DNA from 3 places in the Cytobacillus sp. FSL R7-0696 genome. Region 1 is predicted to be linked to each of the others. Evidence: riboswitches for the same ligand, from Rfam matches in the RefSeq annotation. Region 1 holds a riboswitch; each other region holds the start of a gene.
What was found. A riboswitch is a leader RNA that binds a small molecule or an ion and turns the genes downstream of it on or off. The one in region 1 is predicted to bind lysine.
Positions count from the first base shown of each region.

Region 2: linked by a shared signal. The riboswitch ahead of MKX29_RS15715 (aspartate kinase) and the one ahead of MKX29_RS09885 (transporter substrate-binding domain-containing protein) in region 1 are both predicted to bind lysine.
Region 3: linked by a shared signal. The riboswitch ahead of MKX29_RS13625 (Na+/H+ antiporter NhaC family protein) and the one ahead of MKX29_RS09885 (transporter substrate-binding domain-containing protein) in region 1 are both predicted to bind lysine.

Region 1 is NZ_JBBOWA010000001.1:1,889,857-1,893,938, forward strand. Features, by position in the region: gene MKX29_RS09880 (methyl-accepting chemotaxis protein) at 39-1,526, shown strand; lysine riboswitch at 1,657-1,841, shown strand; gene MKX29_RS09885 (transporter substrate-binding domain-containing protein) at 1,971-2,816, shown strand; gene MKX29_RS09890 (amino acid ABC transporter permease) at 2,999-3,757, shown strand; gene MKX29_RS09895 (amino acid ABC transporter ATP-binding protein) at 3,782-4,082, shown strand, end outside.
Region 2 is NZ_JBBOWA010000001.1:3,027,898-3,031,979, forward strand. Features, by position in the region: gene trxA (thioredoxin) at 1-273, shown strand, start outside; gene uvrC (excinuclease ABC subunit UvrC) at 416-2,188, shown strand; lysine riboswitch at 2,258-2,438, shown strand; gene MKX29_RS15715 (aspartate kinase) at 2,594-3,823, shown strand; gene MKX29_RS15720 (YslB family protein) at 3,921-4,082, opposite strand, start outside.
Region 3 is NZ_JBBOWA010000001.1:2,619,661-2,623,742, forward strand. Features, by position in the region: gene MKX29_RS13610 (iron ABC transporter permease) at 1-152, shown strand, start outside; gene MKX29_RS13615 (DUF72 domain-containing protein) at 478-1,323, shown strand; gene MKX29_RS13620 (YunC family protein) at 1,385-1,687, shown strand; lysine riboswitch at 1,812-1,996, shown strand; gene MKX29_RS13625 (Na+/H+ antiporter NhaC family protein) at 2,169-3,740, shown strand.

The DNA of each region.
Region 1 (4,082 bases):
AAGTCCTTGTTTTTGGATTAATTTAGGAGGAAAGATAATTGGGTACGCAAAAGAACGAATTATTAAGAGTTCATAAAGTGAATATGTGGGGATTGATGACATTAGCTGTTTTATTAGTCTTACCTATTGTTATTGACCGAGGTTTGAGCGATACAATTGTCATTATGTGTGCTGGGATTTCTGTCATTGTCATGGCTATTGTTCTGTACTTTTTGCGTATCAATGATTACGTAAAGGGCTTTTTGTATGCTGCTATACCAAACCTCATTGTGATGATGCTCTTTTTTGTGGACGGTTATGCTTTGAATAAGCATTATATTTTATTCTTAACGGTTGCAATGGTGGTGCTGTATTTTAAGAAAGAAATGATTGTTGCTTTTTCTGCATTCTTTAATATTAGTTTTATTGCTACCTACTTTATAATTGGCCATCAGTTATTAGGAGAAAGTAATAGTGTCCGGAGTATTTTTACTATTATTCTTGTCACCAACGGGATTTTGTACTTATTTTATTTATTAGCTAGTTGGGGTAGGGAATTGATTGACCAAGCAGAGCAAAAAGAAACGGAGTCAAAAGACCTTCTCATACAGTTGCAAGACACCTTTGGTTCAATAGATAAAGGTACAGTGACTCTAGAAAATCATATTGGACTTTTTAAGCAAAATATTGAAACGATACATGAGTCAAGCCAACAAGTATTAGAAGCTGCTCAACAGATGGCTACAAGTATTCAGGAAGAAGCGAACAGCTTAAATATTGTCAATGATTCTATGAGTCAGTCTTTACAAAATACAAAAGAATCTGTTGCCATTTCAGAAGGTGTCGTAGAAAAGTCGAAGAGTATGAATGAGAAAGTACAAGATGGTTTAACTAAGATAGTCGATGTTACATCGCATATGAATACAGTAAATACAACGATTAGTGTGACAGCATCGACGGTATCAGATGTTCATTCTAGTATGGAACAAGTGAATAAATTATTAGCAGGCATTAAACAAATTGCCGATCAAACTAATTTACTCGCATTAAATGCAGCAATTGAATCAGCAAGAGCCGGAGAGCATGGGCGAGGGTTTGCGGTCGTTGCAGATGAAGTAAGGAAGTTAGCTGAGCAAAGTGCTGAAATCACGGTGGCGATCTCTGAAGTGACGAATACTCTTTTCACTCAGTCTCTTGAAGCACGTCAAAGCTCTCTTGAAGGGGAAGGTGCTGTAAAGCAGGGACAAGCACTTCTAACAGAGATATCTGCCTTTTTCAACGAGATCCAAACATCATTACAAGAAAACAACTTAGAGTTAGTGAAAGGTGTCAATGAAGTGTCCGCTGCCACAGAAAAATTTGAGCAAATTCAAGAACAGATTGAAAATATGGCAAATATATCAGAGGAAAACGCTGCAGCTACAGAGGAAATCGTTGCCATCATAGAAGATGAACATGAGATGGTGTCAAAAGTAAACCATTCGGTAGCGGATATTAATCATTTGAGCATCCAGTTAAAAGAGTTAGCTTCAAGCAAACAAGCTTGACATTGGTAATTATGCTCTGATCAAAAGGTTGTGCGAAAAAAGGACCAATTTTCCATAGAGTTTATATTGACAGACGCTATTAAACTATTGTAGCCTAATAGATATCAAATTGAATAAACCTCACTTTTTCTGGTGGGGTAGAGGCGCGGTATTTAACAGTCTTTAGTAGAGTGATAAGGCATGATGAAACTAAAGAGAAGGAAATATCGCCGAAATGTGCTATATCCATTTGTATAGCATGTTGGGTCTGCAGTGAATAATTGCAGGACTGTCTTAATAAATTTACCCGGTTTATTAAGGTGCACTATCTCTAAAATGGGAAAAGTAGAGGATTTAGGCGGAAGAATAACAAGGACCTGAGTTCATCTCAGGTCTTTTTTTGTTATTCTTTTTCTTAATTCGGAATAGTTTAATTAGTAGAAAAATATATTAGGGGGAATAGAAATGAAAAAGAGATTTGCTTTACTAGCTATGGCTTTAGTAATGAGTATGTTTCTAGCTGCTTGTGGTTCAAATGATGAGGCTGAAGGAAGCACAGGTTCAGGTGGAGAAGATAAAGACGTGTTTCGTGTAGGACTAGAGGCGGGTTATGCGCCATTTAACTGGACGCAAATGGATGATAGCAACGGCGCAGTTGCAATTGAAGGTAATTCAGAGTTTGCAGGCGGTTACGATGTTGAGATTGCGAAGAAGATAGCAGAAGGTTTAGGAAAAGAGTTAGTAATTGTGAAAACAAAATGGGATGGTTTAGTACCATCATTAAGTTCAGATAAAATTGACGCCATTATTGCTGGTATGTCACCAACAGCAGAACGAAAAGAGACGATTGATTTTTCTGATAACTATTACGAATCTGATTTAGTCATGGTAGTGAAAAAAGGTAGCGATTACGAAAATGCCACATCCATTCAAGACTTCAGTGGAGCAAAGGTTACTGCCCAATTAAATACATTTCATTATTCAGTAATTGATCAAATTGACGGCGTACAACAGCAAACAGCGATGGAGAGCTTCCCTGCTATGCGTGTTGCATTAGAGTCTGGAATTATTGACGGTTATGTTTCTGAACGTCCTGAAGGTGTAAGTGCTTCAGCTGCTAATGATAACTTTGCGATGGTTGAATTTACTGAAGGATTTGAGACAAGTGAAGAAGATACTGCCATTGCAGTAGGGATGAAAAAAGATAGCGAATTAACAGATAAAATCAATGAAATCCTTGCAGATATTTCTGAAGAAGAACAAAAAGAATTAATGGATGCTGCTATTGAGAATCAGCCAGCGGCAGAATAACTAAATGAGCCGGCTGCATGAGATGTAGCCGGTTTTATATCGAGAAGAAGGTTAGGAGAGACATGAGAAATAAACAACTAGGGTAGCGCATCCTCTCCGTCGTATTAAACCTTTGAAGCGCAAATCCTTAGCAGATTGATTGGTAATGGCCAATCATGATGAGAGAAAAGGAGATCATTGTTATGAGTATAGAATGGATTATTCGCATCGTTGTCGAATATTGGCCAATGTTTTTACGAGGCGCCGGTGTGACATTAGTCATTGCCTTAATTGGTACCGTTTTCGGTGCCCTAATTGGTTTGTTGTCAGGCATTCTTCGAACAATACCAATACCGGAGAATGGTCCTAAACGGTTGTTATTAAAAATAGTGAATTTCTTGTTATCTGCTTATATTGAATTCTTTAGAGGCACACCAATGATTGTACAGGCAATGGTTATTTTTTACGGGGCAGCAATGGCCTTTGGCTATCAAATGGATCCGCTCATTGCTGGTATCGTTATTGTTTCCATTAACACGGGTGCTTATATGGCTGAGATTGTTCGTGGAGGGATTATTTCTGTCGACCCAGGTCAATATGAGGCAGCCCAAGCCATTGGGATGAACCATTTGCAAACAATGATGAATGTTGTTTTACCTCAAGTCATTCGAAACATTCTTCCAGCTACAGGTAATCAATTTATCATTAATATAAAAGATACTGCCGTGTTAAGCGTGATTTCTATATCTGAATTATTTTTCCAAACGAATTCAATTGCAGGGAATAATTTCCGCTACTTTGAGTCATTCTTTGTTGTTTGTATTATTTATTTCGTTATGACTTATACCGTTACATTAATTCTACGCTATATTGAAAGAAGAATGGATGGACCGGAAAATTACGTCGTTGCAGGTGAAATGGATACGGCAGAAGATATCAAAAGAAAAACAACAGGAGCATAGGTGGCGGAAAGGAGAGTTGGAAAAGTGAATACAGTTGTTGATATTCAAGGGTTAAGTAAGTCTTTTGGTAGTCATGAAGTATTAAAAGATATTAACTTCTCAGTGAATAAAGGAGAAGTAGTTACAATCATCGGCTCATCAGGGTCTGGGAAATCGACCCTATTAAGATGTGTCAATCTATTAGAAAAGCCAAGTGGTGGACAAATTATCTATAACGGTGAAAATATCCTCGACGATAAACATAATGTCCATCAATATCGTAAAAATCTCGGCATGGTTTTTCAATCTTTTAATCTATTTAATAACCATAATGTATTGGGCAATT
Region 2 (4,082 bases), 1.1 Mb from region 1:
GGTTCAGGTCTTGTACTTGCAGACTTCTGGGCACCATGGTGCGGACCTTGTAAAATGATTGGACCAGTTCTTGAGGAAATTGATGGAGAAATGGGAGATAAAGTAAAAATCGTTAAACTTGATGTTGACGATAACCAAGAAACTGCTGGTAAATTTGGTGTTATGAGCATCCCGACTCTCATCGTATTTAAAGATGGTGCTGAAGTAGATAAAGTGGTTGGTTTCCAACCGAAAGAAGCACTAGTTGAATTGCTTCAAAAACATGGTGCATAAGAAGTACCATAAAAACAAACCCCGGCTTCTACTTTTAGAAGATCGGGGTTTTTTTACAGTACAAGTATGGCAAAATCAGTAAGAAGGGTATGGTTTCCTCCTGCAATGATATTCTTTTTAGGTATGGATGTGACAGCTAATTATGAATGATAATATAAAAAATAAATTACCTTTATTACCTGCTCAACCTGGTTGTTATTTAATGAAAGATCGCCAAGGGACAATTATTTATGTCGGTAAGGCGAAAGTGCTTCGTAATCGGGTTAAGTCCTATTTTACCGGTTCGCATGATGGAAAGACATTAAGGCTGGTAAATGAAATTGAAGATTTTGAATACATCGTGACCTCTTCCGATATGGAAGCATTATTATTAGAGTTAAATTTAATTAAAAAGCATGACCCCAAATATAATGTCATGTTAAAGGATGATAAGAGTTATCCTTTTATTAAATTAACAAATGAAAGACATCCGAGATTAATTACCACGAGAAAAGTAAAAAAAGACAAAGGTAAATATTTTGGTCCATATCCAAATGTGCAGGCGGCCAATGAAACAAAGAGATTATTAGATCGCCTTTATCCTTTAAGAAAATGTAACACCTTACCAGATAGAGTTTGTCTCTACTACCATATCGGACAATGTCTAGCTCCTTGTGTAAATGAAGTAAAATCTGACACATACAAACAAATGACAGATGAGATTACTCGCTTCTTAAATGGTGGTTATAAAGAGATCAAAAAAGAACTCTCAACGAAAATGGAAGAAGCGTCCGCAGCGCTAGAGTTTGAGAAAGCAAAAGATTTCAGAGATAAAATTATCCATATAGAAACGACGATGGAAAAACAAAAGATTACGATGACGGATTTTACAGACCGAGATGTGTTTGCTTATGCGGTTGATAAGGGTTGGATGTGTGTACAAGTATTCTTTATTAGGCAAGGGAAACTCATTGAAAGAGATGTGTCTATGTTTCCAATCTATAATGAGCCTGAAGAAGAGATGCTCACCTATCTCGGCCGTTTTTATGAACAAGCTAACCATTTTAAACCAAAGGAAATCTACTTGCCAGACTCTGTTGATGTGACGATGGCTGAGCAGCTTTTGGATGTGAAAATATTTATTCCTCAAAGAGGGAGAAAAAAAGAACTAGTGAAACTTGCCTATAAAAATGCAAAGATTGCTTTAAAAGAAAAATTCTCGCTTATTGAACGTGATGAGAAAAGAACGGTGAATGCAATAGAAAGCTTAGGTGAGGAGCTAGGAATTTACACACCCTATCGCATTGAAGCTTTTGATAACTCCAATATCCAGGGTACCGATGCTGTCTCAGCAATGATTGTCTTTATCGATGGTAAGCCTGCAAAAAGGGAGTATCGGAAATATAAGATTAAGTCAGTTAAAGGACCAGATGATTATGAATCTATGAGGGAAGTGACGAGACGGAGATATAGCCGGGTTTTAAAAGAAGGGCTCCCCCTACCTGATTTAATTATCATTGATGGTGGAAAAGGACATGTTGAAGTCGTTCGAGATGTGCTTGAGAATGAACTCGGTTTAGATATTCCACTAGCAGGATTAGTCAAAGATGATAAGCATAAAACATCTCAACTTCTTTATGGAAATCCATTAATGATCATTCCCCTCGCTCGAAATAGCCAGGAATTTTATTTATTACAACGTATTCAAGATGAAGTGCATCGATTTGCGATTACATTTCATAGACAAGTTCGTGGAAAGAGTGCATTTCAGTCACTTCTTGATGAAATTGATGGTATTGGGGAAAAAAGAAAAAAGCAGTTATTAAAAGATTTTGGTTCTGTAAAAAAAATGAAATCAGCTAGTGTAGAAGACCTTAGGGAATCTGGCTTACCATTAAAAGTTGCACAAGAACTTTATGAAAAGTTACATGAATAGACATTGTCTGAAAAAAACAAATATGGTATAGTGTTTTTAACTTTATATCAAATCACTTTTTAACTTGAAAGTGAAGGTAGAGGTGCGAGTTTCATTAGTAAAAGTTCCTTAGAAGATTGAGCTTCGTTTGAAGGACTTTGAAAGGGAATATTCGCCGAAGTGAAGAAAGACTCAATATTTTCTTCGCTGGTTCTGCATTGAATAAGTGCAGGATTGTCAAGACTATCTGTCTTGGAGGGCTATCTCACTGTGTGTGCGTAGATTGTTCATACGTTTGACTACACAGCAATGGGATGGGTTTCATCTCATTGCTTTTTTTTATGCCGAATATGGGTAGAAATGTGTTGGTTGTACATACAGGCGGCAGGGAATAAAAAACGAATGACTTGAAAGTAGGGGAGAAAAGTGGGCTTAATTGTACAGAAATTTGGTGGAACCTCCGTAGGCTCGGTTGATCATATTCAAAATGTAGCTAACCGTGTCATTGAAGAAAAAAATAATGGTAATGATATCGTTGTCGTTGTGTCGGCTATGGGCAAAACGACTGATCAATTAGTTGGTATGGCAAAAGAATTATCACCTGCTCCAAGTAAGAGAGAAATGGATATGTTGTTATCTACAGGTGAGCAAGTTACAATCTCCTTATTAACAATTGCATTAAATTCCAAAGGTTATGAGGCAACTTCCTATACAGGCTGGCAAGCAGGGATTAAAACGGAATCAGTACATGGTGACGCAAGAATCACTGATATTGACACAAAGCCTGTTTCACAAGAGTTAAAGAAAGGGAGAATTGTTATCGTAGCGGGTTTTCAAGGTTTAAGTGAGACTGGCCAAATAACGACATTAGGTCGGGGTGGCTCTGATACAACAGCCGTGGCTCTTGCAGCAGTATTAAAAGCGGACAAATGTGATATATACACTGATGTAACAGGTGTATTCACAACTGATCCACGCTATATAAAAAATGCAAGAAAGCTTCCATCAATCTCTTACGATGAAATGCTTGAATTAGCTAATCTTGGTGCAGGCGTTCTACACCCAAGAGCAGTTGAGTTTGCAAAAAATTACAATGTAAAGCTTGAAGTACGTTCCAGTATGGAACGAGAAGAAGGAACAATTATTGAGGAGGTTGCGGAAATGGAAGAGAACTTAGTTGTTAGAGGGGTTGCTTTTGAAGATGATATTACAAGGGTATCTGTACTAGGGATTAAAGACCCTTTAATAAGCCTTTCATCCATCTTTTCACTCTTGGCGAAAGAACATATAAATGTTGATATTATTATACAAAGTATTACAGATGATAAATCATCAGGCTTATCTTTCTCTATTAAAAACCAAGATCTTACAGAGACTGTGAAAATACTAGAAAAAAATCGAGAAGCCTTAAGTTATGATCAGATTGAATGGGAATCACAATTGGCGAAAATTTCGATTGTCGGTTCAGGAATGATTTCAAACCCAGGAGTAGCAGCTGAGATGTTTAATGTATTAGCTGCTAATAACATCGTTGTAAAGATGGTCAGTACATCTGAAATAAAGGTCTCGGCTGTGATTGACCAAGCGCATATGTTAAATGCTGCTCAAGCTTTACATCAAACGTTTAATTTAGTTGGGGATTTAATAAAAAATTAAATGAGCTAGCAGTAGTATAAGATAGGAAAATCCAAACACCATTTAAACGCCTTAAAAAGAATGATGTTTGGATTTTTTTTACTGTTGGGTATATTTATTAGGTGTGGATATTGTCCTTTTTATCCCATTTGACTGTGAAGAGGACCTTTCCACCTTTTTTACGTGGGTGCTCGAATGTTTCGCAAATCACTTCTTTTTTCTGTTCGATTTGTTGAGCAATAAAACCAGCTTCTAATTGGAATGTTGCGTGAGCATTTTC
Region 3 (4,082 bases), 730 kb from region 1:
TAATTGGCGGGATTTTACTTATTTCAGCTGATTTTCTTGGAAGAGTCGTTTTAGCTCCTAAAGAAATACCTGCTGGAATAATTGTTTCTTTAATTGGTGCACCATACTTACTTTATTTATTGAAGAAAACGAACAAAATCAAAGCGAGTTAATCTGTTTAATAAAAAATAATCTGAACAATGGTTCGGGTTATTTTTTATTTCTTTTAAACTCATAGTAAGAAACGGATATCTGATTTATACCATCTCCAGTAAGGTACTTTTTCTATATGCTTTTCCTTATTACTGCGTAAGGGTTCCTTTTTTGATACCGATGAGCAATCACAAAATGAGTAAAGTGCTAATGGAATGTTCTAAGAATTTTCTTTTCTGTTTTTGACTGATTCTTTTTCACTTATTTCATTGTGTTTCTTGTTTATGGTTATATCCTTTAGGTAAAATAATCAGTATGAAGATTATTGGTAGATGAGGTGATGGAATGATTAGGATTGGTTTAACTGGATGGGGAGATCATGACAGCCTATATACGGAGCGTGTATCTAACCGAGATAAACTATTAGAATATGGCGCTCATTTTCCAACAGTTGAGGTAGACGCCTCCTTTTATGCCGTACAGCCAGAAAGGAACGGGGAAAAGTGGGTGAGGGAAACGCCTGCTTCATTTAAATTTGTTGTGAAAGCTTATCAGGGGATGACGGGGCATCAAAGGGGAGAGATTCCTTTTGAGTCCAAAGAAGAAATGTTTGCTGCTTTTAAAGCGTCGCTTGCCCCTTATATAAGAGAAAATAAGTTAGCGATGGTCCTATTTCAATTTCCACCGTGGTTTAATTGTAAAAAGGAAAACGTTCAATATTTACGCTGGTGTAAACAGCAAATGGGAGAAATACCATGTGCTGTTGAATTTCGTCATCAGTCTTGGTATCAAGCTGTGTTTATAGAAGGTACTTTAAATTTTATCAAGGAAGAGAAATGGATACATACCGTTTGTGATGAACCACAAGCAGGGGAGGGCTCTGTTCCAATTGTAATGCATACTTGCGGACATCCAATTGTACTTGTCCGCTTGCATGGTCGTAATGTTCATGGATGGCAAAATAAAAAACAACCAAATTGGCGTGAAGTTCGCTATCTATACCGTTATAATCACAAGGAATTATTGGAGTGGGCAGAGCGATTAAAGCAATTACAAAAAGAGGCGAAGGACGTCTATGTACTATTTAATAATAATTCTGGTGGTGACGCAGCGGATAATGCAAAGGAAATTCTAGAAATATTAGGAATTGAATATGAGGGATTAGCTCCAAAACAACTCGGTTTATTTTAACTAATGAGTACACCGAATCTCTACCTATAACATAAATTGTTAAAGGGAAGGGGGGACGGTCATGGTTGAATTAAAGCCTGTTATTTTGGATGGTCATACGTTTATGACTGTATCCGTTGAGCTGCCAAAAACTAATTTGTTAGTTGTATCAAATGATAATGGATATATCATGTGTGGTGCATTAGACGTTGCGTTATTAAATGAAAAATTAAAAGATCGCCATGTCATTGCTGGTAGAGCCGTAGGGGTAAAAACGATTCAACAACTAATAGATGCACCACTTGAATCAGTCACTTTTGCTGCAGAGGAATTAGGAATTAAAAAAGGGATGATCGGAAGAGAAGCGCTATTAAGAATGGTATAGGTTATAGTATCCTACTATATCTTAAAAATAATAAATTTAAGTATATTTTAGGTTTTGATAGAGTTTTGCATAAATAATTATATTTTGATATAATGTATAACAATTGAATAATGCCTTATCAATCCGATGGGGTAGAGGCGCAAATCATCATTAGTAATCAATGTGAGGATGACAACAGTGAACTTTGATAAAAGGGAGATTTGCCGAAGCAAATAGGTACGTCAATATTTATTTGTTGGGGTTGCTCTAAATAGGAGTAACACTGTCATTATGGAGGTATATTAACCATAATGGGGAGCTACAGTCGTGATGGAGAATAACGTTACTTCTTGAAGGGTAATGATAGAATCTCTATCGTTACTCTTTTTTTATTATCAATTAAGGATCAAAGAAAAGTGGAGGATACCTTTCTCTGATCGTTAATTGATATGAGACGCATTCGTTCATGTCTATAGCTCCTATACTAATAGGAGGTCTTTTTATGACAGGTACATTTATTTCTGTGCTGCCACCTTTGGTAGCGATGCTTTTGGTTATACTAACAAAAAGGGTGATTCTCTCCCTTGGTTTAGGGGCGTTAACAGCAGCTATCTTAATTGGAGGATATCAACCGCTAGATACGCTACAAATATTTTTCTCGTCGTTTATAGCACTTTTCATAACAGATGAAGGGTTAAATACTTGGAATATATTCATTCTATTATTCTTACTTATTCTTGGTAGCATTACTGCATTTATTTCACTATCGGGTGGTAGTCGTGCCTTTGGTGAATGGGCAATGAAGCGTGTGAAAACGAGAGTGGGTGCACAGTTATTAACCGTAGTTTTAGGTATGATTTTGTTTATAGATGATTATTTTAATGCGTTAACAGTTGGACAGGTATCTCGACCTGTTACTGATCGACAAAAAGTATCACGTGTAAAGCTTGCTTATTTAATTGATTCAACATCCGCACCTTTATGTGTTATATCGCCTATATCAAGTTGGGGAGCATCAATTATCGCCTTAATTGGCTCGATTTTAGTGTCTCATAAAATAACTGATTATAGTGCTTTCTCTGCTTTCATGCAAATCATTCCGTTAAATTTTTATGTATGGGCGGCAATCATAATGGTGTTTATCATTGTTGTTGGGCAAATTGATTTTGGTCCAATGAAGAAACATGAGAAACAAGCTATTGAACAAGGAATTCTATTTGATAAGAAGAAACAGTTGAAAGACGAGGTTCAAGAAGAATTACCTATTAGTACGAAAGGGACTGTTGGTCATCTTGTTTGGCCAATCATTGTTTTATTTATTGGAACAGTGAGTATGATGGCTTGGACAGGCATGAATGGGGCAGAGGGGAATGTGTCGTTAGTATCCTTATTAGAAAACACAGATGTGGCCTTATCATTAATTGTCGGAGGATTATTGAGTTTAGCTGTTGCTTACGTACAATTTGCTCAAGTATTAAAGAAAGATGATAAACTAACGAGTAATTTTTATTTGAAAGCTACATGGGTTGGGATGAAATCTATGTTTGGATCAGTATTGATCTTAATCTTTGCTTGGTTACTCGGAGATTTGATTAGTCAAATAGGTACAGGGGAATACTTGGCTAGCGTTATTAATCAATCGAATCTGAGTCATGATTTTATCCCTGTTATCCTATTTATTATTGCGGCACTTATGGCATTTAGTACAGGGACATCTTGGGGATCATTTGGCATTCTCCTTCCAATAGCTGGTGATATTGCTGTAGCTACAGATATATCCCTGCTGATTCCTGCAATGGCAGCTGTACTTGGAGGGGCAGTATTCGGAGATCATGCTTCACCGATTTCTGATACTTCTATTTTATCCGCCACAGGTGCAGGAAGTAATTTGATTGATCATGTCATTACACAATTTCCTTATGCCTTTACAGCAGCTGTTGCTGCGGCCATCTCTTATATCATTTTGGGTGTAAGTGGAAGTGTAATCATTGCATTAGCTGCTTTGATTGTTATGATGGCAGGGATTTTACTTGTTGTTAAAATGTTCGGTACAAAAACCGAGAAGACGATATAATAGTTCTTTTGAACATATAGGAAGGAGGAATGAACTCGTCGGTTCATTCCTCTTTTTCTATCTTACAAGTCTAAAATTACTACATAAGCAAAGTTATTTTACTTTATATAAAAGTAGCTAGTTATTTTCAATTGCTATTATTAACAATTGAATGAACTACATTATATCTATCTACTATTAATTATTTTATGAATATAATGATAGAGTTTTACAAACAAAACATATGAAAAAGAAACCCTTTAACGCTCTAAACTATTAATAAAATTCTAAATATTAGTATTATTCACAAAGATTGTTTTGACAGATGAATAAAATGATACTATACTATTTTTAGATTTATAG